2 regions of the Pectobacterium versatile genome follow, and region 2 is predicted to be linked to the other one. Evidence: predicted binding sites of a transcription regulator. Region 2 holds the regulator's gene; the other holds the start of a gene.
What was found. The regulator ArgR, encoded in region 2, controls arginine synthesis, uptake and breakdown. The targets are predictions, from matches to a motif close to ANTGAATAAAAATACANT.
Positions count from the first base shown of each region.

Region 1: argF (ornithine carbamoyltransferase) is a predicted target of ArgR. The motif match lies at 11,043-11,060, and genes of this name have one in related genera.

Region 1 covers NZ_CP034276.1:453,638-469,151, reverse strand. The annotation lists gene EIP93_RS02155 (valine--tRNA ligase) at 1-578, shown strand, start outside; gene EIP93_RS02150 (RNA 2'-phosphotransferase) at 699-1,244, shown strand; gene EIP93_RS02145 (methyl-accepting chemotaxis protein) at 1,986-3,656, shown strand; gene EIP93_RS02140 (methyl-accepting chemotaxis protein) at 3,723-5,342, opposite strand; gene EIP93_RS02135 (alpha/beta fold hydrolase) at 5,679-6,758, opposite strand; gene EIP93_RS02130 (M48 family metallopeptidase) at 7,233-8,270, opposite strand; gene EIP93_RS02125 (YjgN family protein) at 8,426-9,607, opposite strand; gene EIP93_RS02120 (GNAT family N-acetyltransferase) at 9,901-10,404, shown strand; gene rraB (ribonuclease E inhibitor RraB) at 10,506-10,931, opposite strand; gene argF (ornithine carbamoyltransferase) at 11,307-12,314, shown strand; gene EIP93_RS02105 (NanQ anomerase/TabA/YiaL family protein) at 12,362-12,829, opposite strand; gene pyrB (aspartate carbamoyltransferase) at 13,279-14,214, shown strand; gene pyrI (aspartate carbamoyltransferase regulatory subunit) at 14,230-14,694, shown strand; gene ridA (2-iminobutanoate/2-iminopropanoate deaminase) at 14,793-15,179, shown strand.
Region 2 covers NZ_CP034276.1:760,327-775,840, reverse strand. The annotation lists gene ftsH (ATP-dependent zinc metalloprotease FtsH) at 2-1,951, opposite strand; gene rlmE (23S rRNA (uridine(2552)-2'-O)-methyltransferase RlmE) at 1,999-2,628, opposite strand; gene yhbY (ribosome assembly RNA-binding protein YhbY) at 2,772-3,065, shown strand; gene greA (transcription elongation factor GreA) at 3,194-3,673, opposite strand; gene dacB (serine-type D-Ala-D-Ala carboxypeptidase) at 3,942-5,375, shown strand; gene cgtA (Obg family GTPase CgtA) at 5,443-6,615, opposite strand; gene EIP93_RS03550 (DMT family transporter) at 6,875-7,840, opposite strand; gene rpmA (50S ribosomal protein L27) at 7,930-8,187, opposite strand; gene rplU (50S ribosomal protein L21) at 8,207-8,518, opposite strand; gene ispB (octaprenyl diphosphate synthase) at 8,775-9,746, shown strand; gene EIP93_RS03530 (DNA-binding protein) at 9,824-10,198, opposite strand; gene EIP93_RS03520 (DNA-binding protein) at 10,447-10,833, opposite strand; gene EIP93_RS03515 (helix-turn-helix domain-containing protein) at 11,021-11,284, shown strand; gene mdh (malate dehydrogenase) at 11,354-12,292, opposite strand; gene argR (transcriptional regulator ArgR) at 12,762-13,232, shown strand; gene tsaD (tRNA (adenosine(37)-N6)-threonylcarbamoyltransferase complex transferase subunit TsaD) at 13,318-14,331, opposite strand; gene rpsU (30S ribosomal protein S21) at 14,560-14,775, shown strand; gene dnaG (DNA primase) at 14,930-15,514, shown strand, end outside.

The sequences.
Region 1 (15,514 bases), 310 kb from region 2:
CCATCTGGCTACGCGTTAAAGCACTGAAAGGCATTAGCGCCGACACGATCATGTTGCAGCCGTTCCCTGAGTTCGATGCCGCGCAGGAAGATACGCTGGCGCTGAACGATCTGGAGTGGATCAAGCAGGCGATTATCGCTGTGCGTAATATTCGCGCAGAAATGAACATCGCGCCGGGCAAACCGCTGGAAGTCTTACTGCGTGATGTCACTGCTGAAGCACAGCGTCGCGTGGAAGAGAACCGCAGCTTCATCCAAACGCTGGCGCGTCTGGAAAGCATTACGCTGCTGCCTGCGGGCGACAAAGGTCCGGTTTCCGTCACTAAACTCATCGAGGGTGTCGAGCTGTTAATTCCGATGGCAGGCCTGATCGACAAAGCGGCAGAGTTGGATCGTCTGACGAAAGAAGTGGCGAAAATCGAAGCCGAGATTGAGCGCATCGAAAGTAAGCTGTCCAACGAAGGCTTTGTGGCTCGCGCACCAGAAGCGGTCGTTGCCAAAGAGCGTGAGAAGCTGGATGGCTACGCCGTAGCGAAAGCCAAACTGCTGGAACAGCACGCGGTCATCGCTGCGCTGTAACGCTAACCGATTTTCTAACGGTAGTACGGCAAGTACGAAAGCCTCGTTGCAAAACGGGGCTTTTTATTTTATTCACTTCACACTGATTCACCTCACAAAATGCATGAAGGGGGTAACACAATGAGCAACACGAATCATGCTGAGGTCAGCAAGTTTCTTAGCTACGTTTTACGGCACAAGCCCGAAGCTATTGGGTTAACGCTAAGCAGCGACGGCTGGGCAAACATAGCTGAACTGATTACTGGTGCAGCTAAAGATGGACGGCTTCTTACCAGAGAAGTGATTCAGTCTGTCGTTGATAACAGTGACAAAAAGCGGTTTTCTATTTCGCCGGATGGGTTATCGATCCGTGCAGCGCAGGGGCACTCATCATCGCAGGTCGATATGCATTACGAGCCCAAAGTGCCGCCCGAATTTCTTTACCACGGCACGGCAACCCGATTTGTCGATTCGATAAATCAGCAGGGTTTGCTTTCTGGTTCACGTCAGTATGTGCACTTGTCTGCCGATGAAGCCACGGCGATAAACGTCGGCCAGCGGCATGGCAAGCCCGTAGTATTAAAAATAAGGGCGCAGGAAATGCATCAACAAGGGATAATTTTTTATCAGGCGGATAACGGCGTCTGGTTAACCCTGACGGTTCCCGTGCCGTTTATCGATGAATGAATACGTGTATGAGTCACCTGTCTTCGCTGTCCACATAACATTAGCGAAAACAGGTGATAAGCTCATTTAACAATTAGCGGGCATCGGCCAGCACAGTGTTCCGATAAAGAACTAGCAGCATGTATCCTTCATTATTCAATTCATTTTACTATGCAAATTTTCTCTAATTAAGCGTTATCCACTAAATACCGCCGAATAGCCGTGAATAAAAACAACGCTATTTAGCGTAACGACAGATTAATTATCTAATCCCTTACTTTATTTCCAAAAATCTATTGCTTATTTTTGATAGAAATTAACGATCGAATATGAAAAATTGAACGGCCTAATGATTGGTGAATTCGATCGATAATAGGATTACTATAGTGTGAGGCTATAGGTAAACATTACACTTGGTTATGTTTCAAATCAGAATAGGGTTGATAAAAGCGATTACACATTGCGCCCCGACCGATCCAGCAATGGAGTAAAAACCATATATATCAATAATATAAAATATAAAATATAAATAAAGAATGTCTCAGCTCTGCCGACAGTATCCATAGGGCTAAAATGAATGAAAAAGTAACGTGTTCACGCAAACGTTCATGGCAGGTAAAGGGAAGCTGCCAATTCATTCCTCTGACGTAAACGTCAGGGGAATAAACCAGATGCAGAAAATGATGAATCACTCTACGTATAGAGCGATCATTATGTATGTAAAAAATAATATAAACAGTATAAGAAAGGATTAGTACCATAATGAATTTTTTGAAGAATATGAGAATTGGCAATCGACTCTTTCTGGGGTTCGGGTTACTGATTACGCTAACGTTGACACTGTCGTCGCTCGAATATGTTTTTATAAAAAACATAGAAAAAGAGGTCGATAAAATTACCGAAGATAGAATAGTTAAGACCAATCTGTTACGCGACATAAGAGACCATTTAAATAATAATATCCAGACAGTACGGGATATTATCTTACTCCCCGGTGATAAACGTCAGGAAAAACAGAATTTAAGACAAACTATCACCGCTATAACGACAGCCTCAAACGCGACATATAGTCATTTAGACAACATAATAAAATTTGGGAAAGGTCGGGAACTGTTTGATGAATTAACAGGCATAAGAAAACAATATGGCATTACTATTGATCAAGCCATAACCTATGCCCTTGAAGGGACGGATGAACAGGCAACGGCATTTTTATTCAATGATGTCGCTAAAATTCAAAAAAATTATTTCACTAAACTGGGCGAGCTTCTTGATTATCAACAAGAAAACGTCGACAAGTCCAAAGTTGAGACAAAGTTATTTATTTCCGAAGCCCTGTTCTGGACACTCTTACTATCAGCCTTTTCAGCCATTTTAGGGATGCTGATTGCCTGGTTGCTGACGCGCAGTGTGACCGCGCCTTTATCCATTGCGCTATCTTCTGCTCAGCGCATTGGCGAAGGTGACCTGCGTGGAACGATTGCAGTCGATAGCCGTGATGAAGTAGGCCAGTTGCTGGAAGCAATGCGTGATATGCAATCCTCGCTGACCAAAACGGTCATCACTGTCAGAGATAATGCGGAGAGTGTCGCCACCGCGAGTATACAAATTGCCCAAGGCAATGCGGACCTTTCATCCCGAACCGAAGAACAGGCAAGTGCGTTAGAAGAAACTTCTTCCACCATGACTCAACTGGGCATGACGGTGAAAAATAACGCCGATAATGCTCGTCAGGCCGATCAGCTAGCCAAAAACGCCAGCACGGTGGCACAGCAGGGAGGCCAGGTGGTTGATGACGTCGTAGCAACGATGAAGGCCATTGACGAAAGTTCCCGGAGCATTGCAGACATCATCAATGTCATTGATAGTATTGCTTTTCAGACCAACATACTGGCCCTCAACGCCGCGGTAGAGGCAGCACGAGCGGGCGAACAAGGGCGTGGATTCGCGGTTGTCGCAGGGGAAGTGCGTAGTCTGGCGCAGCGAAGCGCAGAGGCTGCAAAAGAGATTAAAACGTTGATCACAACAAGCGTCGAGCGCGTAGAACAGGGATCCGATTTGGCGAATAAAGCCGGGGAAACCATGCAACAAGTCGTGGTCGCTATTCGTCAGTTAACTGATACGGTGGCAGAAATCAGCTCAGCCAGCGCGGAGCAATCTACGGGGGTTGATCAGGTGGGTATCGCGGTCAATCAGATGGATCAGACAACACAGCAGAACGCCGCACTCGTGGAAGAATCAGCAGCAGCGGCACTGAGCCTTCAGGATCAAGCCGACCTACTTGTTAGAGCGGTCTCCGTGTTTAAAGTGGCAGGCAATCAGTCGTCAATCCCTGCACCACAATTAACACACCGAGCCTTATCGCCAAAAGCGATGCTTCCTGCGGCGGCTGGCGCTGCACACCAAAATTCAGGGGACTGGACCAGCTTCTAATGTTGAAAACACCCCTGACAAACACGTTTGTCAGGGGTCAAAACAGGTGATTCAGTCATTTAACGATTAGCGGGCATCGGCCAGCGCAATGTTCTGGCGCAAGCCGGGCAGCACATTACCCAGTTCCATGTTTTCTCTTGCGATCTGGAAACGGGAAACGGACTGTTGCAGATTAATAACCTGCTCCTGAAGTGAATTCGCTGACGTCGCGACTTCGGATACCAAGGACGCATTCTGCTGAGTCACACCATCCATCTGGTTGATGGCGATATTGATCTGTGAAATACCGCGACTCTGCTCGCTGGAAGCCAGCGTGATCTCATCCATAATATCGACCACTTTTTTCACATCCATCAGCACTTCGTCCATGGTGTTACCCGCGACTTCAACCAGCCCCGCGCCCTTTTCAATACGGCTGAGAGAATCATCGATCATGGTGCCGATCTCTTTCGCGGCCGTCGCACTGCGCGCAGCCAGCATCCGCACTTCGGAAGCCACCACCGCAAAGCCTTTACCGTATTGACCCGCACGCGCAGATTCCACCGCCGCGTTCAGCGCCAACAGGTTGGTCTGGAAAGCGATGCCGTCGATTACGCCAACAATGTCGGAGATCTTGGCAGAACTCTGCTTGATGGAACGCATGGTATCAACCACTTCAGAGACAACGTTCCCGCCGCGAGACGCGGAATTAGAGGCTTTCAGCGCCAGATCGTTGGCTTTACGCGTGTTGTCTTCGTTGTTTTTCACCGTCGACATGATCTGTTCCATGCTTGAAGCGGTTTCATCCAACGAAGCCGCCTGCTGCTCGGTACGGCTGGAGAGATCGATGTTACCGGAGGCAATTTCCTCGACACCTACGCTTATCGCATCGGTACCGTTACGCACCACGCGCACCATATTTTCCAGCCCGTCGCGCATACGTTGAACCGCGGCAAACAGCTGTGCAATTTCATTTTTTCCGCTGCTATCAATCTGTGCCCGCAGGTCACCTTCGGCGATGCGGTCAAAGACGGAAATAGCCTGATTCAGCGGTTTCACGATCATGTTGGTCACCACAGACCAGGCCAGCACAGCCAGCAGCAACGCACAGGCAATCGCACCGTACAGGATGGTTTCCATCAGCTCGACGCGTCCATTCGAATCCGCGTAGGCTTCATCAATGCTCTTCAGCTTGAAGGCAACCAGCGCTTTAGAGGATTTATCAAACGCGGCATACAGCACCGTCGATTTCCCGGCACGCTGACGATATTCATCCAGATTCCCTGCGTTAAGCGCTGCAAATGCCGGGTCGATAAACTCCTGCATCAGCGTATTACGCTTTTCAGCCATGTCCGCAGAAATGACTTTCTCCGCTTCGGACTGCGGGTATTTCAGGTATTCCTGCCACTTTTCACTGGCACCGTCGACCTTGCCTCTGGCACGTCCCAGTGCGACTTTAGCCGCCTCGACGTCCCCTTTCCCCATTAATGATTCGTACAGACGCAAATCCAACCGGCCACGCAACAGCAGTTCGGAGCTGTCATTCAGCGCAACCAGCCCTGGCAGCACTTCCATATCGACACGAGCAAATGATTTATTCCCTGACTGAACGGCAACTAACCCTAAGACGCCGACGAAAAGCAGTAACGCCGCTAACGAAAACACCATCATGCTGAGTGCAGTACGGATCTTTATCTTACGAAACATAAATTATCCCTGTGGCCTAAAAATAAGAAAGGATGAGCGCCAGCTCCAGAGCAGAGCCGTTCCGTTATTTACGTAATAGTCGTTATTCATTTTTCCAGACGCGTTAATTCCCACGAACTGAAATAAATTCGTCATATACACTAAATAATTCAAGTTTCAGGAAGGCGGCAAGAGAAGGAATCCCGATGAGCTTACTCAGGTAAGTGATTCGGGTGACTAAACGCAGCCAACGCACATGCAACTTGAAGTATGACGGGTATAAAACCGTAATAAAATAAAGAGACGTCTAAAGAAAAAGATGGCCGGCAGAAAGAGATTTCCTGCCAGCCATGCGTTTTATTTTTTATTATTTTTCTGAGACTGATTCTTTTCTAAGAAACGTTGCAATGCATCTTTATAAAATTTCGCCGACATCATCGTACCATGCCCACTGGTATCTTTACTGGCAGGAATAAGGAACAGCGTCGCCTGCTTAATTTTCTTAAGCTCATTATCCAAGATGCCTGTTTCAATAGGATTACGCTCATCATCCGCAGAGTTAATCACCAGAACAGGCGCCTTAATTTTATTCAGTTCCGGTGCCGCGTTATAATTCGCAGACGAGCCCCAAATATAAATAAAGTCGTTGGCATCGCTGGTCGACGGTGCCGCAAGGCGATCTTCTACCAGTTTGTCAGCCTGTGCACGCGTCGGCGCTTTGCTCTGATACGCCAGCGTGCCGCCAGTGGTGGCGATACTGAACATAATGTTGGCCGTTTTCAGCGTTGGCGGCTGCTGTGTGTAATCACCGTTATTCCACACCGGATCGTTCTTGATGGATTCAATCAAAATGCGGCGCATCATCCAGTTACGACCAGACAGCTCATTCGGCAGCGATGCCATTGGCACCAGCGCATCCATCATGTCCGGGAATTTCTCACCCCAGAGCCAGGTTTGCATGCCGCCCATAGAATATCCCATCACCAGACGCAGGTGGTTAATGCCTAGCCCTTCTTTGATTAAGCGATATTGTGCCTGCACCATATCGTTATAATCGTACTGCGGGAATTTCATCCGTAAGCCGTCTGACGGTTTGGACGATTTTCCAGAACCGATGCTCTCCGGCATGATAATAAAGTATTTGCTGCTATCCAGCGCCTGACCCGGCCCAAATAGCTCTCCGCCAAAGCCATTTGCTAACAGTGATTTAATCGGTTGGTTCGTTCCATGTAGCAATAAGACAGCAGGCTTGGTTTTATCACCGATCGTGTAGTAGTGAATACGCAGATCTTTTAATTTTTCGCCACTGTTGAAGGTAAATTCTGGCGCAATCCAGTCGCCTTCTTTGGGCTCTGGGAAATTGGCCTGTGCATGCGTTAATGGTGACAGCATTAACAGAAATGCGCCCACCACCCCTGATAGAATTCGATTAATCATAAATAACTCTTCGGTAATCATGAAGTCGTGAAGCCGCGATTTTAATGTCTATTAGGAAAAATCCCAATAAACATAAGCGGACTAATAATAAAAAGAGATTATTCTCTGATTTTTTTATTTATCGCGAGAGATTCTACAGATAGTTTTTAATAGGATGATATTTAACGCATTCCTGTTAATCGTCCGGCTACGTAGCTCATGCTTTTCACTCGACATTCGCGTTTATAAAAACAGCAAAGTGCGTTTTTTTTGCTCAAAAATATAATCATACTCTAAATAATTCGAGTTTCAGGAAGGCGGCAAGAGAGGGAGTCCCGATGAGCTTACTCAGGTAAGTGATTCGGGTGACTGAACGTAGCCAACGCACATGCAACTTGAAGTATGACGAGTATAGAAAGGGGTCGTGTGCGGTGAAACCACACACGATTAACACAAGGCAGGGTTAGATCGGAGGTGAGAATCGAGAACTGAGGATTAGTGCTTATTCATCTCGCTTTCAATGGCTTTCAGCCGCTCATCCATATCCGGGTGCGTACTCAGCCAGTCCGGTAAATCCAGAGAATCAATTTCATCCTGACTGCGGTCGTTAGCGATCAAGGCCCGATACATCGCCTGCATCGACTGAAGCGAACGCCCTTGCTGCTGCATTTCTGCTATTGCCCATGCGTCGGCTTCCCGTTCCATATCGCGGGAAAACTGCATCTCGTTGATAAAAGCGGCAGACTGCAACAAGGTATCCCCCACGCCGCTGACATCTCCCGTCATCCACATGAAAGTCAGCGATACCAGCGATGAACGCACCACCATGCGCATTGGGTGGCGATAGGCGTGGTGTCCCATTTCATGCAGCATCACCGCGGCCAGCTCGTTGTCACTTTTCGCCAGCTTCACCAGATCGTCACTGATAATCAGCGTGCCATCTGCCAGCATAAAAGCATTCGGCCCGATAGGCGCGGACATGATCTCCAGGCGCAGTGGCGTTTTGTCTTCCCGCATATCAGCGGGCATGACCTGTTGAAACAGCGCTTGCATCGCCTGCTGGCGCTCAACAGGCAATTTAGAAGGCTTAAAATCACTGTGCCGTAACAGCTTTAGCGTATTTTGTCCCAGTTGCTGTTCGATAGTGCTAGGCATCCGTAGCGCCAGCGCAGAACTTGCCCACGGCAGTACCACGTAAACGTAGTTTATGACGAGTAAGATTGTGGCGAGTAGCGTGAGAATGACGCCACGCTTATGGCGTTCCAAACGATGGACAAGTCCTGGGCGACGTCGTGCGGAATACCATGTGCGAAAGGCAGGATCGTCGGCAGGAACAAAGCGACTGCCGTCAGGAAACGTTAATGTCAGAGGAATAGAACCCAGCGCATCAGAAACCGTGACCTGCTCCAACGCAAATGTCGTGTTCGATGACTCGGTGTTCAGCACCATCATCGAACCGTTGTCCGTTAAATGAAGAGAAGCGGCCACACGGGCCGCCAATCCGGGGTATTGATAATGCCCCTCAATATTCATATTCCTGCCTTATAACTTATCCCATTAGGCGTTATTGTCGCAGCCAGTTTGGGCACGGACAGCGCGCAGCAACCGGAGCGTACACGTAGTACGTGAGGATTGCGAGCACTGCCCTGGTTCAAAATGGCAAGTAAAATAGTCCTAATGAGATAGTTTTAGAGACCGACACCCAAATCGAGCGCCTGCACGGCTTCTTCGGCCAGTGCGCTGTTTGCTGTGTCCTGATGGGCCTGAACGTGCAGCAGTGCCAGATCGCCTTCAACCGCCGTCGCATTCGCGATATAGCGTGCGTGACGAATCTCTGCCACAGGAGCAGCCCAACCCAAAGAGAAAATAGTGATCAGGCTATTGGTTATCAGCAACCCCATGTAAGACATTGTTTGCATGGAAGAGTGCAATTTCACACCACCATTCAGCGATGTCTGATTAAACAGATAATTACGCTGTGCGACCACCAGATAGCTGCTGGAAACCAGCACACCCAGCAGCGCTACAACGAACATCATGATCATATTGAAGACGTTGCTCAGCAGCATCATCAGTACAAGATCTTCATTTCCGCCGCCCATCATAATAGTTTGGAACAGCGTGAAAAAGAATGAGCTCATGAATGACAGCGATGCGATCAGGAAAGGAACAAAAATCAGCAGGCTAATCAGGGCGAACTTAATAAACGCTGCTTTTGCCAATTCCGCTTTAAACGCTGTTTTGCCGAAGAACAGGTTATTAACATAGAAATCGAGCTGCATCATTTTCATGATGCCATTCACCGCGGCAAATCCCGGAATAGCAACTGCCAGCACAATAAATCCGATCAGAATCGGGCTATCGCTCTGCGAGCCAATCAACAGAGTTACAGCCAACACGGCATAAAAAGCCAGTAACAGCAGAATAGGACAAAGCAGCAACACCCAATAGGCGCGGCCCGTCTGGCAGTGATAGTTAAAACGGACACCACGGTAGCTGGACATAATGGCGTCATAACGCCAGTTGCGGATTACAATAATTGGAATCAGTGCCGCAAATGCCAGTGCGATAATAGTACCGAGAACGGGTGACATCCCCATTATGATATAAAACAGAATAATACCGGCGATAACCAGCAAACGCCCTTTGAGGATCTGAATGGGCTGTGCGTGGTAATCAAAACGGTCACCGTTAATTTCCGTGTTGCCGTAGAAATAACGGCGACGGCGCACTGTCGCCCAGGCAGAATAAATACCCAAGGTGATTACCGTTAATAACGCATTCACCAGCCAAATTGCAAAATATTCCCCAGCCTTACCATGAAACTGCACGCGATGCTGCGTGCTATTTTTTGAAGTATTGATTGTCATAAACCTTTCATCCTAAAAGAAATAAGCCTAATAAAGCGCTTAAAAGCGTTACTGGCATACAAAAAGCGGCTTATTTAAGCACGTCTTGTTAACGACAACAATAAAAGTTAACAGCAACCAAACAAGTTCATATACTTATTAATTACAAGGAATAGAGAAGCCCGCAAAGAGGTTAACGCATAGCCAACATGAAGTATGACGGGGATAGGCGTTGCATCGATGTGGTCTGAAATGGTATTACAATCGGCTAGGATCATTCCCCCTCGTAAACCGTAAGAACAAGAGTACGTATTATGACAACCGCGACCTCCGCCAATCTTCAGGTACGCCCAATTACCGCGCAGGACGATGCCGCTATCGCTCAGGTCATCCGTCAGGTTTCTGCTGAATTTGGTTTGACAGCCGATAAAGGCTATACCGTTTCCGATCCGAATTTGGATGCGCTATTTGCCCTGTATAACCAGCCGAAAAGCGCCTACTGGGTGGTTGAATATGAAGGCCGCGTGGTTGGCGGTGGCGGCATTGCCCCGCTGGTCGCAGGCGAAGAAGATGTGTGTGAATTACAGAAAATGTATTTCTTACCCGTCGTGCGGGGCAAAGGGCTGGCACGTCAGCTAGCGATACAGGCGCTTGATTTTGCTCGTCAGCACGGCTTTCGCCGCTGCTATCTGGAAACAACCGGACACCTGACCAGCGCGATCCGACTGTATGAGTCGCTGGGCTTCGAGTCGATTCCCCACGCAATGGGCAACACGGGCCACACCGACTGTGAAGTAACGATGTTGAAGGTACTGTAATAGGCTGAAAGTACGGTAATCACGCATTGTCATACCGAATAAAAAACGCCGCAGGGTGTTCCTGCGGCATTCAGTGAGGCGTGTTCTTCGAGATTAATGACTTAGTGGCGCTTGCCGTCATCATCTTCGTCATAAAAATCTTCATCATCCCCGTCTTCTTCGCCTTCACCATCTGGATCTTCGAAGTAGGTGCCCCAACCGTCGTAATTCACGCCGTGGCGTTCTGCCAGCGCCAGTAGCTGTTCTACCTGCGTGTCGATCAGTTCCGCCTTCAGCGCAACTTCACTGATGGCATCGCAGCACATCAGCAACACACCATCTTCCACTTCCAGTTCTTCCGCATCCGTCACTTCATAACCCAGCTTGAAGGCTTCTACAGCGACTTTTTCCAACACTTCAAACTTCTCAGCAGAGAAATGGTGTTCAATGGTATAGAGCGCGTCAGGATCGCTGCCATCATCCAGCAGTTCTTCAATGATCAGGCGTGTCTCTTCCCGTTGCTCTTCCAGTAATTCGCGGTTTGCCATGCCTCAGTCCTCATTAAACGACGTAATATTACTTATTGTCCCACAGCCCTGCGGCTTGCTCCACCACAAAGTTTGATATCACCACTTGAATTTGAATAATTACACATATAAAGTGAATTTTAATTCAAAAGATAGTTTTTAATCCAATAGATATGCCCTAGATAATTCGAGTTGCAGGACAAAACGTTAACGTTTTGAACAACGCAAAGCGTTGGCCCTTTAGGGCGAGGCTCATTTATGGGCCTCGTAACGCGGCAATCGCGCGAATCCTCAGGAGCTTACTCAAGTAAGTGACTGGGGTGAGTAAGAGAAGCCAACGCACATGCAGCTTGAAGTATGACGGGGATAGTGTTGAGCCACATGGAGAGATACATCATGCAACCGTTCTATAAGCGTCATTTTTTAAGGTTAATGGATTTTACACCCGCAGAAATTGCCCATCTTTTAGCCCTGTCAACGAAACTGAAAGCCGATAAAAAAAACGGGACAGAAGCCCGCCGCCTGCAAGGTAAAAACATCGCACTCATCTTCGAAAAAGATTCGACTCGTACTCGCTGCTCTTTCGAAGTTGCTGCATACGATCAGGGCGCGCAAGTGACCTATCTCGGCCCAAGCGGTAGCCAAATCGGCCATAAAGAATCCATCAAGGATACCGCACGCGTGCTGGGAAGAATGTACGACGGCATTCAATATCGCGGCTATGGCCAGCAAATTGTCGAAACGCTGGCGCAATACGCGGGCGTCCCGGTCTGGAACGGGCTGACGAACGAATTCCACCCTACGCAGCTGCTGGCGGACCTGCTGACAATGCAGGAACATTTGCCGAGTAAACCGCTGTCAGAGATGACGCTCGTCTACGCTGGCGATGCACGCAACAACATGGGTAACACCATGCTGGAAGCGGCCGCACTGACCGGGCTGGATTTACGTCTTGTTGCGCCAAAAGCCTGCTGGCCGGATGCCGGTCTGGTGGCTGAGTGTCAGGCGGCGGCAGAACAAACCGGTGGCAGTATCACGCTGACGGAAGATATCGCCGCGGGCGTCGCGGGCGCAGATTTCATTTATACCGACGTCTGGGTTTCCATGGGGGAACCGAAAGAGACCTGGAAAGAGCGTATCGCGCTGCTGAAACCGTATCAGGTGAACATGGCGATGATCGCCGCGACGGGTAATCCGCAGGTGAAGTTCCTGCACTGCCTGCCCGCGTTCCACGACGATCAGACGACGATGGGCCAACAAATGGCGGAGCAGTATGGTCTGCACGGTGGAATGGAAGTCACGGATGAAGTCTTTGAATCCGCGCACAGCATCGTGTTCGATCAGGCGGAAAACCGCATGCACACCATCAAAGCGGTGATGGTCGCCACGCTGGTACAGGATTAAGATTGACTTCCCTCCCCAGAACGGGGAGGGGTAGGCTTTCCGGCGGTTTATACCACCAGAGACGCGTCGATTTTCACTACGGCTTTGCGCACGTGCGCAGGTTCACCAACGGCACACAGCGGTTTGTGCACTTCCCCTGGGAAGAAGACGACAAAATCCCCTTCCTGCATCACAAACTGTTTTTCCTGCTCGCCCGCAGGCAGGAAAGCGATGTCTTTATCCGCCAGCCAATCGGTATCCGGCTTGCCCGCAGGCAGATTACTGAACGTCATCCCTTCCACACCGGACAGTACAATTTGAATGTCCAGATATTTGGCGTGATACTCGGCGCGGCGTTTTTCCAGCAGATCGGTGCTGTCGTTAGAGATCAACACAAACACGCTGTTGCCCTCGATATCATGCTTGCCCAACGGCGTGTCTGCCGTAATGTTTTGCTTCACGTATTCAATCGCTTCGCGCAGTTTGGCAGGCAGATAAGGAACCAGTTCAAGGTGGTGGACGTTGCCAGTAATCATAAAAACCCTCGTTAATATAAAAATGAAACCCTGTTTTACAATCCTTATACTCTCCAAATGTGACGCCCGCCAGCGTGTTAATACGAAAAAGTGAACTGCCCACCACTCTTCTCAATCGGCCTTCTTTCACTGACGAACGTTATGCATACGGCACGCGACCCGCAACCGATTGCGATGCGTAAAAAACCACGTTTTCTGCTTGAAATAGCCTAGTCGGCGCGTATAATCCCCGACAGTTTGCCGGGAGGGGTCATGCACCGTTACACCAAAAAATCCGCTGCTTATGTTGGTTCTCAACCACAACTGCCATCCGGCAGCCAGCTAGCGTTTTCCTTTCCGTTGCTCAATGATTCAATGAAGAAAGCCCCTCAATGAGGGGCTTTTTTTTGGCCCACAATCCGGGCAACCAGATACGACATTTCCTGTGTACACGTTAGGAGAAAGACAACATGGTCAATCCGCTCTATCAAAAACATATTATTTCGATTAACGACCTCAGTCGGGAAGATTTGGAACTGGCGCTGCGTGTCGCTGCCAGTCTGAAAGCCAATCCTCAGCCTGAGTTGTTGAAACATAAAGTGATTGCCAGCTGCTTCTTCGAGGCCTCCACCCGGACACGTTTATCCTTTGAAACCGCAATGCATCGCCTCGGCGCCTCCGTCGTCGGTTTCGCTGACAGCAACAACACGTCGCTGGGGAAAAAGGGCGAAACGCTGGCAGATACCATTTCCGTCATCAGCCAGTACGTTGATGCCATCGTGATGCGTCACCCGCAGGAAGGCGCTTCCCGCCTTGCAACCGAATTCTCCGGCGGTATTCCGATTCTGAACGCCGGCGACGGCGCGAACCAGCACCCGACGCAGACGCTGCTCGATTTGTTCACCATTCAGGAAACGCAGGGCCGACTGAATAACATCAATATCGCGATGGTCGGTGATTTGAAATATGGCCGCACCGTGCATTCGCTCACGCAGGCGCTAGCGAAGTTTGAAGGTAATCGCTTCTACTTCATCGCCCCCGACGCGCTGGCGATGCCGGACTACATTCTGAGCATGCTGAAAGAGAAGAATATTGCTTACAGCCTGCACAACAGCATCGACGATGTCGTCGGCGAGCTGGATATTCTGTACATGACGCGCGTTCAGAAAGAGCGTCTGGACCCGTCTGAATACATCAACATCAAATCCCAGTTTGTCCTGCGCGCCGCCGACCTGCACAGCGCCCGCCCGAATTTGAAAGTGCTGCACCCGCTGCCGCGCGTCGATGAGATCACCATTGATGTGGATGCCACGCCTTACGCCTATTATTTCCAACAGGCAGGCAACGGAATCTACGCCCGTCAGGCGCTGCTGGCGCTGGTCTTAAATCGCGAACTGGTTCTGTAAGAGGAAGAAACCATCATGACACACGATAATAAATTACAGGTTGAAGCGATCAAACGTGGCACGGTGATCGACCACATTCCCGCACAGGTGGGTTTTAAGCTGCTGACGCTGTTTAAACTGACCGCGACAGACCAGCGCATCACCATCGGCCTGAACTTGCCGTCCAACCACCTTGGGCGCAAAGATCTGATCAAGATCGAGAACGTCTTCCTGACTGAACAACAGGCGAACCAGCTGGCGATCTACGCACCGCAGGCTACCGTCAATCAGATTGATGAGTATGACGTGGTACGCAAGCTGGTGCCGACGCTGCCAGACCATATTACCGGCGTGCTCACCTGCCCGAACAGCAACTGCATCAGCCGCAGCGAGCCGGTGTCGTCGTCATTCAGCGTGAAGCAGCGCGACGGCGACGTTCACCTGAAGTGTAAGTACTGCGAGAAAGAGTTTGAGCGTCAGGCAGTGCTGCAAGATCGCTAGTTTTCTGCATTGCCCCGCGATGAACATTGCCTGTGGCGGGGCTTTTTTGAATAATGGCGGCGTCCGCGTTTCTTTTACGCCCCCATCAAGGAGATACCATGTCACGCATTATCAGCACTGAGCACGCCCCAGCCGCCATCGGCCCTTATGTTCAGGGCGTCGACCTTGGCAGCATGATCTTCACGTCCGGCCAGATCCCCGTGAACCCGAAAAGCGGCCTGGTGGCAGATAACATCACCGCTCAGACGCGTCAGTCACTGGAAAACGTTCAGGCGATTGTGGAAGCCGCTGGCCTGAAAGTTTCCGATATCGTGAAAATGACCGTGTTCGTGAAAGACCTGCACGATTTTGCTCTCGTGAACACCGCGTATGAAGCCTTCTTCAACGAACATAGCGCGCCGTTCCCGGCTCGCTCTTGCGTTGAAGTCGCACGCCTGCCAAAAGACGTGAAGATCGAGATCGAAGCGATCGCCGTTCGTCGCTAAATATCACCGCAATATCCCTAAAAAGCGCACGGTAACCGGTGCGCTTTTTTTCTGTTCTTTCTTTCACCACAACAACATTATTGACATTCCCAGCACACATCACGGTCAAAAAACAAACAAGTTTCCGCCAAGCCGCGCGTAGCAAGCCTTCCCACTCTCACCGCCTTTTTTGGCTATTTTTTGTTCAGGCTCAAATTCCCCGCGACATGAGGATTTCTTTGCTCTACATCAATTTTACAGCGATAAAAGCGCAAGCACCCCTACGCAATTTCAATATATAGTGCCTATCCTGTAAACATGAACTACATATAGTGTTTATCCACAGTGTCATCCAC
Region 2 (15,514 bases):
ATTACTTATCGTCCACTTGCTCAGACATTGTATTACCGGGATTAGGCGTCTGTGGCTCATCTACTGGCGTAGGGGCTTTAGGTGTACCGCCACCGTTACCAGAATCGTTGTCAGAGCGGGACTCTTCCCAACCCGCAGGCGGGCGAACGTCTTTCTTACGTCCCATCAGGTCGTCGATCTGCGGCGCATCAATGGTTTCATACTTCATCAACGCATCTTTCATTGAATGAAGGATATCCATGTTTGCCATCAACAGTTCGCGAGCACGCACATAGTTACGTTCAACCAGAGATTTTACTTCCTGATCGATAATACGCGCGGTTTCATCTGACATGTGCTTGGCTTTTGCCACGGAGCGACCGAGGAATACCTCGCCTTCTTCTTCCGCATAAAGCAAAGGACCCAATTTTTCAGAGAAGCCCCACTGCGTTACCATGTTACGAGCAATCGACGTTGCCACTTTGATGTCATTGGACGCGCCTGTTGATACATGTTCCACGCCGTAAATGATTTCTTCGGCCAGTCGACCACCGTACAGCGTAGAGATTTGGCTTTCCAGCTTCTGACGGCTGGCGCTGATCGCATCCCCTTCAGGCAGGAAGAACGTCACGCCCAGTGCACGCCCACGCGGAATGATCGTCACTTTATGGACCGGATCGTGCTCTGGCACCAGACGACCGATGATGGCGTGTCCTGCTTCATGATACGCCGTCGATTCCTTCTGCTTCTCAGTCATTACCATGGAACGGCGCTCTGCGCCCATCATGATTTTGTCTTTAGCTTTCTCGAACTCGACCATCGACACAACGCGTTTGTTACCACGAGCAGAGAACAATGCGGCTTCGTTAACCAGGTTAGCTAAATCCGCACCAGAGAAACCTGGCGTACCACGTGCAATCACTGACGCATCGATATCTGGAGACAGCGGTACGCGACGCATGTGAACTTTCAGAATCTGTTCACGACCGCGAACATCCGGCAGGCCAACCACAACCTGACGGTCAAAACGACCTGGACGCAGTAACGCGGGGTCAAGCACATCAGGGCGGTTAGTTGCCGCGATGACAATAATGCCCTCGTTACCTTCGAAGCCGTCCATCTCAACCAGCATTTGGTTCAGCGTTTGTTCACGTTCATCGTGACCACCGCCCAAACCTGCACCACGCTGACGGCCAACGGCGTCGATTTCATCGATAAAGATGATACAAGGCGCGGCTTTCTTCGCTTGTTCGAACATGTCACGAACACGAGAAGCACCGACACCTACAAACATTTCAACGAAGTCAGAACCAGAAATCGTAAAGAAAGGCACTTTCGCTTCACCAGCAATCGCTTTTGCCAGCAGCGTTTTACCTGTTCCCGGCGGGCCGACCATCAGAATGCCTTTCGGAATTTTACCGCCCAGTTTCTGGAAACGGCTAGGTTCGCGCAGGTACTCGACCAGTTCGCTAACCTCTTCCTTCGCTTCGTCACAACCAGCTACATCAGCAAACGTCGTCTTGATCTGATCTTCAGTCAGCATACGCGCTTTGCTCTTGCCGAAGGACATAGCGCCTTTACCGCCGCCGCCTTGCATTTGACGCATGAAGAAGATCCAGACGCCAATCAGTAACAGCATCGGGAACCAAGAAATAAAGATAGAAGCCAGCAAGCTCGGTTCTTCCGGCGGCTCACCAACGACTTTCACGTTCTTCGTTAGCAGGTTATCCAGTAGCTTGGGGTCATTGACAGGAATGTAAGTCGTGTATCTGTTGCTGTCTTTTTTGATAACACTGATCTCACGCCCGTTAATACGTGCTTCACGGACCTGATCCTGATTCACTTCAGTCAAGAAGGTTGAATAATCCACCCTACGGCCATTCGACTCGCTGGGCCCAAAGCTCTGGAAAACAGACATCAGCACAACTGCGATGACTAACCAGAGAATTAGGTTTTTCGCCATGTCACTCAAGGGATTAACCTCATATTACAACTGTGTTAAAAAACAGCGTTAGGGTACTACAGTTTGCGCCCTGTCGCTACAATATACACTTCACGAGACCGGGCACGTGAGGCGTCTGGTTTACGAATTTTCACTTTCGTAAACAGGGAGCGAATTTCCCGCAGGTATTCATCAAAACCTTCTCCCTGAAACACTTTCACCAGGAAACTTCCGCCTGGTGCTAATACATCCCGACACATACCAAGTGCTAATTCAACCAGATACATCGACTTCGGAATATCAACGGCTGGTGTACCACTCATGTTAGGGGCCATGTCAGACATCACCACCTGAACTTTGCTATCGCCAACCCTTTCGAGCAAGGCTTTGAGGACCACTTCATCACGAAAGTCCCCTTGCAGGAAATCGACGCCGACAATCGGATCCATCGGTAAAATATCACACGCGATAATTCGACCATTTCCACCTATTTGCGTGACCACATACTGTGACCAGCCGCCAGGTGCCGCGCCTAAATCCACAACTGTCATACCGGGTTTAAACAGTTTGTCGCCTTGCTGTATTTCGTCAAGTTTAAACCAAGCACGTGAGCGCAGCCCTTTTTTCTGGGCCTGCAGCACATATTTATCGCTAAAGTGTTCCTGCAACCAGCGACTGGAACTTGCAGAACGCTTTTTATTCGCCATCGATTTTCCAACTATTCTCAGTAACACGCTCGTGGTGGGGAGAAACTTCTCACATATTACCAATCAGAGCAGTCAAATTGGTTATAATCATGAGATGGCGGTAGAATGACCCGTTTTCAATCCCAACCTAAGTAAAAAAGACAATGAACCTAAGTAATAAACAAAAACAACACCTGAAAGGCTTGGCACATCCGCTAAAACCGGTTGTCATGCTGGGCAATAACGGTCTCACCGAAGGTGTTCTGGCTGAGATCGAACAAGCATTGGCACATCACGAGCTGATCAAGATAAAAGTAGCGACAGAAGATCGCGAAACCAAGGCCTTGATCGTGGAGGCAATTGTTCGTGAAACGGGTGCCGCTAACGTTCAGGTTATCGGCCATACGTTGGTACTCTACCGGCCTGCAAAAGAACGTAAAATTGTGTTACCACGATAACACTTTTTATTTCAGGATACTCGGTTTTAACGGAAAGGTGCCATGCCTCTCGGTTAGAGAAAAGGCCGCAAGCGGCCTTTTTCTTTTCTTTACAATTTTTGCTGTTTTAATCAACAATCCGGCAAAATTTATAGATATTCGACCTTCAGGATCTCATATTCCACGTCGCCGCCCGGCGTACGGATAACCACAACGTCATCCTGCTCTTTGCCGATCAGGCCACGCGCGATAGGGGAATTCACAGAGATCAGATTCTGTTTAAAATCCGCTTCGTCATCGCCAACAATCCGATAGGTTTGCTCTTCTTCGTTATCCAGATTCATCACCGTCACGGTCGCGCCAAAAATAACACGCCCGTTGTTCGCTGACATTTTCGTGACATCGATAACCTGTGCGTTAGACAGTTTTGCTTCAATGTCTTGAATACGTCCTTCACAAAAGCCCTGCTGCTCACGTGCGGCATGATATTCTGCATTTTCTTTCAGATCGCCGTGCTCACGCGCTTCGGCAATCGCGGCAATAATTTCAGGTCGACGCACAGATTTCAGGTGGTCAAGCTCTTCGCGCAATTTTTCAGCGCCACGCAACGTCATCGGAAATTGTTTCATATTGTCTATACCTCTAAAAAAGTCCGTAAGACTCAAATAATCGTCATCCTGACGCGCTAAAAATCAAAGGCGACGGAGTCTCTGCAACGTGTCTGTCCTCACTGGACATAAAACAAAAGCAACCAGCCCCGGAACAAAATTTCCAGGCTAGCAGCGGTTTTGCATTTTGATACGTATTTTACCCCAGAGTTCAATGAGGGTCATCGTTTACTTTAGACCTTGTTGCGCCGTAGTATGACCACACGTTACCCCGTTATTAGCTGAGATTATGCGTTTTTCATCGATTGTTACCGGACTTGCCTGCGCTTTTGTTCTGCATGCCAATGCAGCTTCTGTTGAGGATCATCGCCAATATTTACCAGATGGTGCCAATTTGGCGCTATTGGTACAAAAAGTTGGCGCAACAACACCCAGTATGGCCTTCAATAGCCAGCAAATGGCGCTTCCGGCCAGTACGCAAAAGGTGATAACCGCATTAGCAGCATTACTACAGTTGGGTCCAGATTATCGATTCATCACCACGATGGAAAGCCACGGGCCTGTCACCAGCGGTATTCTGAACGGTAATCTCATCGTACGGTTTAGCGGCGATCCTACGCTTAAACGCCAGCAAATACGGAATATGGTGCAGGAATTAAGAAAGCGTGGGATACAGGAAATCTCAGGTGATGTGCTGATCGACACCTCAGTGTTCGCCAGTCACGATAAAGCGCCAGGCTGGCCCTGGAACGACATGACACAGTGTTTCAGCGCCCCTCCGGGGGCTGCGATTGTTGATCGCAACTGCTTCTCCGTCTCACTCTACAGTGCGCCTAAAGCAGGTGATAATGCGTTTATCCGCGTTGCATCCTATTATCCGGTACAGATGTTCAGCGAAGTCCGCACGCTGGCTAAAGGCTCATCCGATGCCCAATATTGCGAATTGGATGTGGTACCCGGGGAATTAAATCGCTTTACGCTTACAGGTTGTCTGGTTCAGCGCACAGAGCCGCTTCCGCTGGCATTCGCGATTCAGGATGGCGCCAGCTATGCCGGAGCTATCGTTAAAGATGAGCTACAGCAGGCAGATATTCGTATTAAAGGCAGCCTTCGCCGTCAGACGCAGCCAGGCCCAGCAGGAAGCGTACTGGCCCAGACACAATCGCCTCCGCTGCACGACCTGCTCACTATCATGCTGAAAAAATCAGACAACATGATTGCCGATACGGTCTTTCGAACTATTGGGCACGAGCGTTTTAGCGTACCAGGAACATGGCGCGCTGGCGCTGATGCCGTGCGACAAATTCTGCGTCAGAAGGCGGGTGTAGATTTAGGAAACAGCATTGTTGTAGATGGTTCAGGCCTGTCACGACACAACCTGATTTCACCAGAAACGATGATGCAGGTCTTGCAGTATATCGCACAGCACGATAATGAACTGAATTACATCACTATGCTTCCGCTTTCCGGCTATGACGGCACGCTGCGTTATCGTGGCGGCCTGCATGAAGCTGGCGTCGATGGCAAGGTTTCGGCTAAAACCGGGGCATTGCAGGGCGTATATAATCTTGCAGGCTTCATTACTACCGCAAGCGGCCAGCGCATGGCATTCGTCCAGTTCCTATCCGGCTATGCTGTGCCGCCAGAAGACCAACGCGCACGTCGCGTTCCTCTGGTGAGATTTGAAAGCCGTCTCTACAAAGATATTTATCAGAGCAATTAAAACAACAACGCGGCCTTACTTTGAGGGTAAGGCCGCGTTGGCGAGATCTGACTAGCAGGAGAACGAATTATTTTTGATAGATGATCTCAACACCTTCATCATCTTCATCGTCCCAATCATCATCCCACTCTTCTTCGGCTTCTTTTTCTATTTCAGCCAGTTGTTCGCGGTGATAATCATCCCACATGAACTCCACTTTTTCCGGTGCGCTTTCGGCAATCGCCGTCACTTTCGGATTCGCTTTCAGGAAGTTCATCACGTCCCAGCAAAGTGGGTTGACACCTTCACGGTTCGCCGCAGAAATCAGATAGTATTTATCATCCCAACCAAGCGCGGCCGCAATCTCTTTGGCACGTTTTTCCGCTTCAGCCTTATCGATCAAGTCAACCTTGTTGAAAACCAGCCAACGCGGTTTTTCTGCCAAGCCAGCGCCATACTGCTCTAACTCGTTGATAATGATCTTGGCATTTTCAATCGGATCTGACTCATCAATCGGTGCCAGATCAACCAAATGCAGCAGAACACGGCAGCGTTCAAGGTGTTTCAGGAAACGAATCCCCAGCCCCGCACCGTCAGACGCGCCTTCAATCAAACCTGGGATATCCGCTACAACAAAGCTCTGCTCGCTATCCATACGGACCACTCCAAGGCTCGGCACCAAGGTGGTGAACGGATAATCGGCCACTTTCGGCTTCGCTGCTGATACTGCGCGGATAAAGGTCGATTTACCTGCGTTAGGCAGGCCAAGCATTCCCACGTCAGCCAGCAACAGCAGTTCCAGCGTCAGCTCACGCTCTTCGCCTTTTGTACCATTGGTTTTTTGACGCGGAGCACGGTTGACTGACGATTTAAAACGCGAGTTACCCAAGCCATGCCAGCCGCCTTTCGCGACCATCAGGTTCTGTTGATGGCGAGTCATATCGCCCAGTACTTCGCCCGTTCCCTGATCAAGAACACGGGTACCAACAGGAACTTTAATCGTAATATCTTTACCACGTTTACCCGTACAGTCGCGACTTTGCCCGTTTTGTCCACGCTCAGCGCGGAAAGATTTTTCAAAACGATAGTCGATCAACGTGTTCAGGTTTTCGTCTGCCAGCAGATAAACGTCCCCACCATCCCCGCCGTCCCCGCCGTCTGGGCCACCGTTGGGAATATATTTTTCACGGCGAAAGCTGACACAACCGTTACCGCCATCGCCTGCCACAACAAGAATTGTGGCTTCATCTACAAACTTCATTGATTCTCTCCGCAAAAAACCAATAGAGAATATCTACGTGTTTTAGGCTTGTTATTGGTTCTTCTTGGCGTAACTTTTTGATTTTAAGGCATGTAGCGTATTTCTACTCACCATTAAAAAACTGACGCACCAGAACGCATTCCAGCAAAGGAGCGGATTGTACCTGCCCGCTCCAATAATTTCATCTGTATTAAAAATAAACAACACATGCAGACTGTCAAAAGATGGCTGTGACCGCTGCAATACGTTTTCTCTTAAGCTATTTTTTCGCTACCAATGGTGGCAGCACAGGCTCTTTCTTTCCAGGAAGGAAACGATGTCCAATAGCGGAAAACATGGCGCCAGCAACAACCACAAACGCACCGACGTAACCAATCCAATTCAATACTGGAGCAGCAAAGAAAGTCGGCCACCCTAATGCCAGCAGATCGGAAAACAGCAGCGTAAACAACGGCGTCAGCGTAATGACCGCACTAACCTGCGACGCCTGCCAGCGAGCCATTGCTTCCGCCAACGCACCATATCCAATCAACGTATTCGCACCGCAGAATAACAGGCAAATAAGCTGCCAGTTGCTCAGTTGAAAAATAACGTCAAGCTTGGCAAAAGGCGTGATAAAGACGACACACAGAACATATAACAAAAACAGAATCTGCTGTGATGTCAGACGTCGCAATAGAACTTTCTGCGCTACACCATAAGATACCCACACCGCCGAGGCGCAAACACCCAGCAGCACGCCCAGCGTGTAGTCTGTCAGTCGGGTAAAAATCTCAATCAGGCTGGTATTAAAGAACAGGAGCAGACCACAGAACAGCATGATCGCGCCAATGATCTGCGTGCCGCGCATCTTTTCCTTTAGGATAAGTACGCTGGCGAACATCATACCTACAGGAGAAAGCTGCCCGATAACCTGAGACGCTGTCGGGCTCAGATATTGGAGAGACGAGCTAAAGAAAACAAAGTTGCCCAGTAGCCCAGCCGTCGCAATCAGTAGCAGAACCCACCAGCGCCGATGCCGGAAAACCCGCATTGGCGGCAACTTTTTACGGGATGACAGAATAATGCCGAGTCCAATGGAAGCAATGAAAAAGCGATACCAAACAATCGTATAAGGTTCCATCACCACCAGAACCTGTTTCATGGCTATCGGTAACGCCCCCCAGCAAACAGCCGTAGTCAGCGCCAGACAAAGACCGATGCCCGTCTGTTGTTTAGTATTCATACTTATCCAGATGGTTTACTCAGAATCAGAATGTAAAAAGCCCCGCAAAGAATTGCGGGGCTTAAATCCGTCAGACCTAACGCGAAAAATTATTCAGCAACGATGCTAATAAATTTACGGTTTTTTGGGCCTTTAACTTCAAACTGAACTTTACCATCAGTCAAAGCAAACAGAGTATGGTCTTTCCCGCAGCCAACGTTAGTTCCTGCGTGGAATTTGGTACCACGTTGACGAACGATAATGTTGCCAGCCAGTACACTTTCGCCGCCAAAACGTTTTACGCCCAGACGTTGTGCGTTAGAGTCACGACCGTTACGGGTTGAACCGCCAGCTTTCTTGTGTGCCATTTAATCCGCTCTCCTAATCTTAAGCGCTGATGCCGGTAATTTTCACGTCAGTGAACCACTGACGGTGGCCTGCTTGCTTACGGTAGTGTTTACGGCGACGGAACTTAACGATCTTCACTTTTTCGCCACGACCATGAGCAACAACTTCAGCTTTGATTTTACCGCCATCGACGAAAGGAACGCCGATTTTGATTTCTTCACCGTTAGCAACCATCAGAACTTGGTCAAACTCAACGGCTTCACCAGTTGCGATGTCCAGCTTTTCCAAGCGAACGGTTTGCCCTTCGCTTACTCGGTGTTGTTTACCACCACTTTGGAAAACTGCGTACATATAAAACTCCGCTTTCCGCGCACCCGTTAATAGGTTTCAGAGCGCGCTATAAATATTCATAATAGGGCGCGAATTCTACGCAAAAATACTGAGGATGACAAGTGCATAATCAACGGATGTGAAGAAAAAGAATACAACGTATCAACTGCCGTTTATCTCTCTCATTTTTCAAGTACAATCAGCCCAATAAGTTCCGTCTTGCCGATATGCAACAGCAATCTTACGGCAGTGTTGAAGACATACGTTGGCATAAACCATGAATCTAGAACAAATTACAACATTAACTACGCAGGATATGGCAGCTGTTAATAACGTCATTCTTGAACAACTGAATTCTGACGTCGTTTTGATAAACCAGCTTGGACATTACATCATCAGCGGTGGTGGAAAACGTATACGCCCGATGATTGCTGTCCTTGCGGCCAGAGCCCTCAACTATAACGGTGATAAACATGTCACTGTCGCCGCGCTGATCGAATTTATCCACACAGCAACACTGCTGCATGATGACGTGGTAGACGAATCCGACATGCGCCGGGGTAAAGCAACGGCAAATGCCGCCTTTGGCAACGCAGCAAGTGTGCTGGTTGGGGATTTCATCTATACCCGCGCTTTCCAGATGATGACCAGCCTCGAATCATTACGCGTTCTGGCGCTGATGTCAGAAGCGGTGAACGTGATTGCTGAAGGCGAAGTCTTGCAGCTAATGAACTGCAACGACCCGGATATCACTGAAGAAAGCTATATGCGCGTCATTTACAGTAAAACAGCACGTTTATTTGAAGCCGCAGCGCAATCATCATCGATCCTTGCCGGCGCGACGCCAGAGCAAGAAAAAGCGCTTCAGGACTATGGCCGCTACCTGGGCACTGCGTTCCAGTTAATTGACGATCTGCTCGACTACAGCGCGGACGGTAAAACGCTGGGTAAAAACACGGGCGATGACCTCAATGAAGGCAAGCCAACGCTGCCGCTCCTGCACGCAATGCGTCATGGTAATGCAGAACAACGTTCGATGATTCGCAAGGCGATTGAAGAAGGAAACGGGCGTCATCTGCTGGGACCCGTTCTTGCCGCCATGCAGCAATGCGGTTCACTTGATTATACGCGTCAGCGTGCCGAAGAAGAGGCAGATAAGGCGATTAGCGCACTACAGCTGCTGCCGGAAACACCACACCGCGCTGCGCTCGAAGGCCTTGCCCACTTAGCCGTACAGCGCGATTTCTAACGTGGTGTAAGGTTCTATCAGATAAGATCGTTGATTCATAAGTAGCGCTGCCTTGCAGCGCTACTCGTTCGCCAGACTTAGGCAGTCTGGTCGAGTGTGACATCATCCAGCCGAGACAGCATCGCTATTGTCCCTTCACGCAAGATGAAATTAATCAGCCGGCTTCGTTCATCAACGGAAAGTTGATGGAAAATATGCACCCACGATGACAGCAGGGTCGGCTCATTATCTATACGATAATACTCGGTTGGCGGATTTTCTTTTACTAGCAGAGAGTTCCTGACCTCGTTCGGCAAACTGCGAATAGAATATTCGACACCGCGCCCTTGAACCCCTTTCCGCCTGCGCTTTTCCCAACCGTCGTCTCGTGCCCGCTTGTTCAGCCCCTGCGGCGACTTAGGCAATCCACCTACACCAACCAGCTCACTTGTTGCAAACCACTCTTTGTCCATACTCGTCACTCCCTTGTTTGTTTTGAACAGGCATTACGTCAACTCGCCCAAAAGTTTCCATATAGTAGACTATAATTACCTAAACCGCTAACTTTTACACGTTACCGACACACCTAAGTAATAGAAGAAATGATTAAATCCAGCGTGATGCCCAACCACCGCAGCCAGAGAAAGTGCTACAAAGCGACAGAAAATACAGATTCCTTTTCATCACTGAGGCTAAGTTCAGAAAGATCGCCAGTAACGAATCAGTCAATCACCATTGATGAGACAGGTTCCCCATCCGACGGTGTAATACCTAACTGGCTCAGCGTGGTTGACACCCCGACTCGCAGAATATAAGCGATTAGCTCATCTCTTTCTTTTTCAGATAGTTGCTGATAAATTTGCATCCATACGGCCAGTGCCGCAGGCTGTTTCGCCGAGTAGGCGGAAGGCTCGATTTCGAGTAATAGGGATTTTTTTACCGTATCCGGCAAGCTGTGAATTGAGTACTCCACTCCTCTTCCCTGGACGCCTTTACGGCGACGCTTCTCCCATCCATCCTCGCGGGCGCGCTTATTTAATCCTTGTCTTGATTTCGGAAGGCCGCCGACTCCAACCAATTCGCTGGTAGCAAACCACTCTTTTTTCATTGCCTTTCATCCTGATAGTGCCATCCCTAACAAAAACGCCCTTATTTGGAAATTAATTGAGAATTTTAAGGAAAATTAATGCTATATTATTTCCAAATAATAATGTCATGTTAGTTCGGCATATAACTAACATCCGTTATTTATACCACTAATCTACAGTCGTCTTATAGCAAATAAGGGAAGGATTATGATTTTAAGGAAACAAGACTGGCATCCCGCTGATATCATTGCTGCACTGCGCAAGAAAAACACGACGCTGGCGGCGGTATCGCGAGCGGCCGGATTAAGCTCATCTACGCTAGCTAATGCACTCTCACGCCCTTGGCCCAAAGGGGAGTGGCTTATTGCCGATGCGATGGGTATTCACCCATCAGAGATTTGGCCCAGCCGGTACTACAATCCAGAAACCAATGAGCTTATCGACAGAAAAAAACTCATCCGTCCCGATTAAAAAAGAAAAGCCGGAGATCGACATCTCCGGCTTTTTATTCAACGTCACGTATTACAAGAATCTCAATGATTAATTCTTGATGAACGTCTCGCCTAACTCAATGTCCTGCTTCAGTGTATCCAGCATGCTGTTAAGCGCGTTTTGCTCAAAAGCACTTAATGTGCCGATGTCTTTACGCTCGGCGACGCCGTCTTTGCCTAACAGAATCGGCTGAGCGAAGAAGCGGGCATATTTGCCATCGCTTTCAACGTATGCACATTCCACCACACCGTTTTCGCCTTGCAGCGCACGAACCAGAGACAGACCAAAACGTGCTGCGGCCTGACCCATAGACAACGTTGCCGATCCGCCACCCGCTTTGGCTTCAACAACCTCAGTACCCGCATTCTGGATACGCTTGGTCAGATCGGCCACTTCCTGCTCGCTGAAGCTGATACCAGGAACCTGAGACAGCAGTGGCAGAATCGTCACACCAGAGTGTCCACCGATAACCGGCACATTAATGTCCTGCGGCTGTTTGCCTTTCAGCTCAGCAACGAACGTGTTGGAACGGATGATATCCAGCGTTGTGACGCCGAACAGTTTGTTTTTGTCATATACGCCAGCTTTTTTCAGCACTTCTGCTGCGATGGCAACGGTCGTATTCACCGGGTTGGTGATGATACCGATACAGGCTTTCGGGCAAGTAACCGCAATTTGCTCAACCAGATTACGCACAATGCCAGCATTGACGTTGAACAGATCGGAACGATCCATACCAGGTTTACGTGCCACACCCGCGGAGATCAGCACGATATCTGCACCAACAAGCGCTGGTTTAGCATCTTCACCGCTATAGCCTTTGATCTTCACTGCTGTAGGAATATGGCTCAGATCGACGGCAACACCCGGCGTTACTGGGGCGATATCGTAAAGGGATAGTTCTGAACCTGAAGGAAGCTGGGTTTTGAGGAGGAGTGCGAGTGCCTGACCGATACCACCTGCTGCTCCGAGAACTGCAACTTTCATCCTAAACTCCTTATTATCATAAAATAAAAAAGTGCCGTGAATTCATTTGGTTATAAACAGAATATAAAAATGGGGATACGTGCAACCTACTTATCTTTCCACAAATGACACGAGAGACAAAAAATACGCTATGTCTCTAATAATAAATCAAAAACAACCATTCGTTTGAAAGGTAAGTAAAGTTAGTAAGCTATTGAGCTATAACGCGGTGTTCATTCACGTGCGTTTAACCAGTGCGCTACATTACACCGATCAATGGCGTCCGAACAACATCATTCTGATAACATTTGATTTACTTTTATGTGACGCAGGACGCATTTTTCGGACTACCCAAGAGTCGATTTTTTTTGAAAACAGCGACTAACGCATATCTGGTGAAATGGATTGGAATTATACGCGATTTAATTGCATAAAAATTCACACAACTGCATAATAGGAAGATTAACCATAACAATTAATCCGGTGCAGAATGCGAAATTCGACAAAACAAGAAGACCTCGTTAAAGCGTTCAAAGCGCTGTTAAAGGAAGAGAAATTCAGTTCTCAAAGTGAAATTGTTCAGGCATTGCAAGACGAAGGATTTGAAAACATTAACCAATCCAAGGTGTCACGCATGCTAACGAAATTTGGCGCCGTGCGCACACGCAATGCCAAAATGGAGATGGTGTATTGTCTCCCTGCCGAGCTTGGCGTCCCGACGACGTCCAGCCCGCTGAAGAACCTTGTACTGGACGTGGATTACAATGATGCCGTCGTCGTGATCCATACCAGCCCTGGCGCCGCGCAGCTCATTGCTCGCCTGCTGGACTCACTTGGGAAGTCAGAAGGCATTCTCGGCACCATTGCAGGGGATGACACTATTTTTACCACCCCAGCAAGAGGCTTCAGCGTCAAACAGCTTTACGAAGCGATTCTGGTGCTATTCGAACAAGAGCTGTAATCCGCTTATACGCTAATGTTTTTGCTACGCTTTCTTCACTACGTGTAGAGCAGCTATCTACACGTAGCGATTACCGCTCGAACGCTCACACCGCAGGCAATTCAGCCAACGGCCAACGTGGCCGAACAGATACGCCCAGCGTCTGGCTCGCGCCATGCATCAGACGTACACTGCCTGCATAGGCAATCATCGCGCCATTATCCGTACAGAATTCAGGCCGCGCATAAAACACTTCACCGCCGCGTTTCGCCATCACTTCACCTAAGCGCTGGCGCAGCGTCCGGTTTGCACTCACGCCCCCCGCCATGACCAGTCGTTTAAAGCCCGTCTCATCCAGCGCGCGACGACATTTTATCGCCAGCGTATCTACGACGGCGTCTTCAAACGCACGAGCAATATCGGCACGCGTTTGATCGTCATCACCATTGCTACGAATCGTATTGGCAGCAAACGTTTTTAGCCCAGAAAAACTGAAATCCAGCCCCGGCCGATCGGTCATCGGGCGCGGAAACGTAAAGCGTTGGGAATTCCCCGCCTGCGCCATTTTCGACAGCATTGGACCACCAGGATAATCTAATCCCAGTAATTTCGCCGTTTTATCAAACGCTTCACCCGCCGCATCATCAATCGACTCGCCCAGCAAACGGTACTCTCCAATGCCCGTCACGCTGATGAGCTGCGTATGACCACCAGAGACCAGCAGCGCCACGAAAGGAAACGCCGGCGGGTTATCTTCCAGCATCGGCGCCAGCAAATGCCCTTCCATATGGTGCACAGGAATCGCCGGTACACCCCAGGCGAATGCCAACGATCTACCTATCGTCGCGCCCACTAATAGCGCGCCAACCAAACCAGGGCCGGCGGTGTAAGCCACACCATCGATATCGTCAGCCTGTAACCCAGCTTCGCGCAGCGCCGCCTGAATCAACGGAACCGTTTTACGCACGTGATCGCGTGAGGCGAGCTCAGGCACTACGCCGCCGTAATCAGCATGCAATTTAACCTGGCTGTATAACTGATTGGCGAGCAAACCGGTTTCCGTGTCATAAATGGCCACACCAGTTTCATCACAGGATGTTTCGATACCCAATACGCGCATTGCTGTTCCTAACGTTGATGATGATACGAGCACGCGTTAAATGCCGCTTGCTTCAAACTGCAGATAGTCTACCATAAGCGGCCTGATTTCTGCGCTGGCCGTGGTTGGGCGTTTTATGATCACCGCAATGCTTTACAAAGACGTCACGTTTGCAGTAGAATTCCGCACCATTTTGAAAAGGCTGGCACAAGGCCAGCGGCAAACCGAATTTATTGAGGTGAGAGGCACATGCCGGTAATTAAAGTACGTGAAAACGAGCCGTTCGACGTAGCTCTGCGTCGCTTCAAACGTTCCTGTGAAAAAGCAGGCGTTCTGGCTGAAGTTCGTCGTCGTGAGTTTTATGAAAAACCAACGACCGAACGCAAGCGCGCTAAAGCTTCTGCAGTGAAACGTCACGCGAAGAAATTGGCTCGAGAAAACGCACGCCGCACTCGTCTGTATTAATTTTCAGGAGGGTTTCCCTCCAACGCGTGATTAATCCGCAGACTTAGCAGTTGCATACGTAAGGCCGTGCTTTCCGAAAGGAAGCGCGGCTTGTTGTCGTTTATAAGCTATATCCAATGTAATCACCTTACAGAAGGGTATACACCAGGGGCTTATGGCTGGACGAATCCCACGCGTATTTATTAATGACCTGCTGGCTCGCACCGACATCGTCGATCTCATTGACGCGCGCGTCAAACTGAAGAAGCAGGGCAAAAACTACCATGCGTGCTGTCCGTTCCATCACGAAAAAACCCCCTCATTCACCGTAAACGGTGACAAACAGTTCTATCACTGTTTTGGCTGTGGCGCACACGGCAACGCCATAGACTTTTTGATGAATTACGATCGTCTCGAATTCGTTGAAACCATTGAAGAGCTGGCCACCCAATATGGCCTCGAAGTGCCTTATGAAACCGGCACGGGCCCGACCCAGTTAGAGCGTCACCAACGGCAAAGTCTGTACGAATTGATGGGACAGCTCAGCGGGTTCTATCAACAAGCACTAAGCCAATCAGTCGGTACACCAGCGTTGCAGTACCTGCAACAGCGCGGTTTAAGCGCAGAAGTGATCAGTCATTTTGCAATTGGCTTCGCCCCGCCCGGCTGGGACAACGTTTTAAAGCGCTTTGGCCGCAATAATGATGACCGCAGCACATTGAACGATGCAGGCATGCTGGTGACTAACGATCAGGGCCGA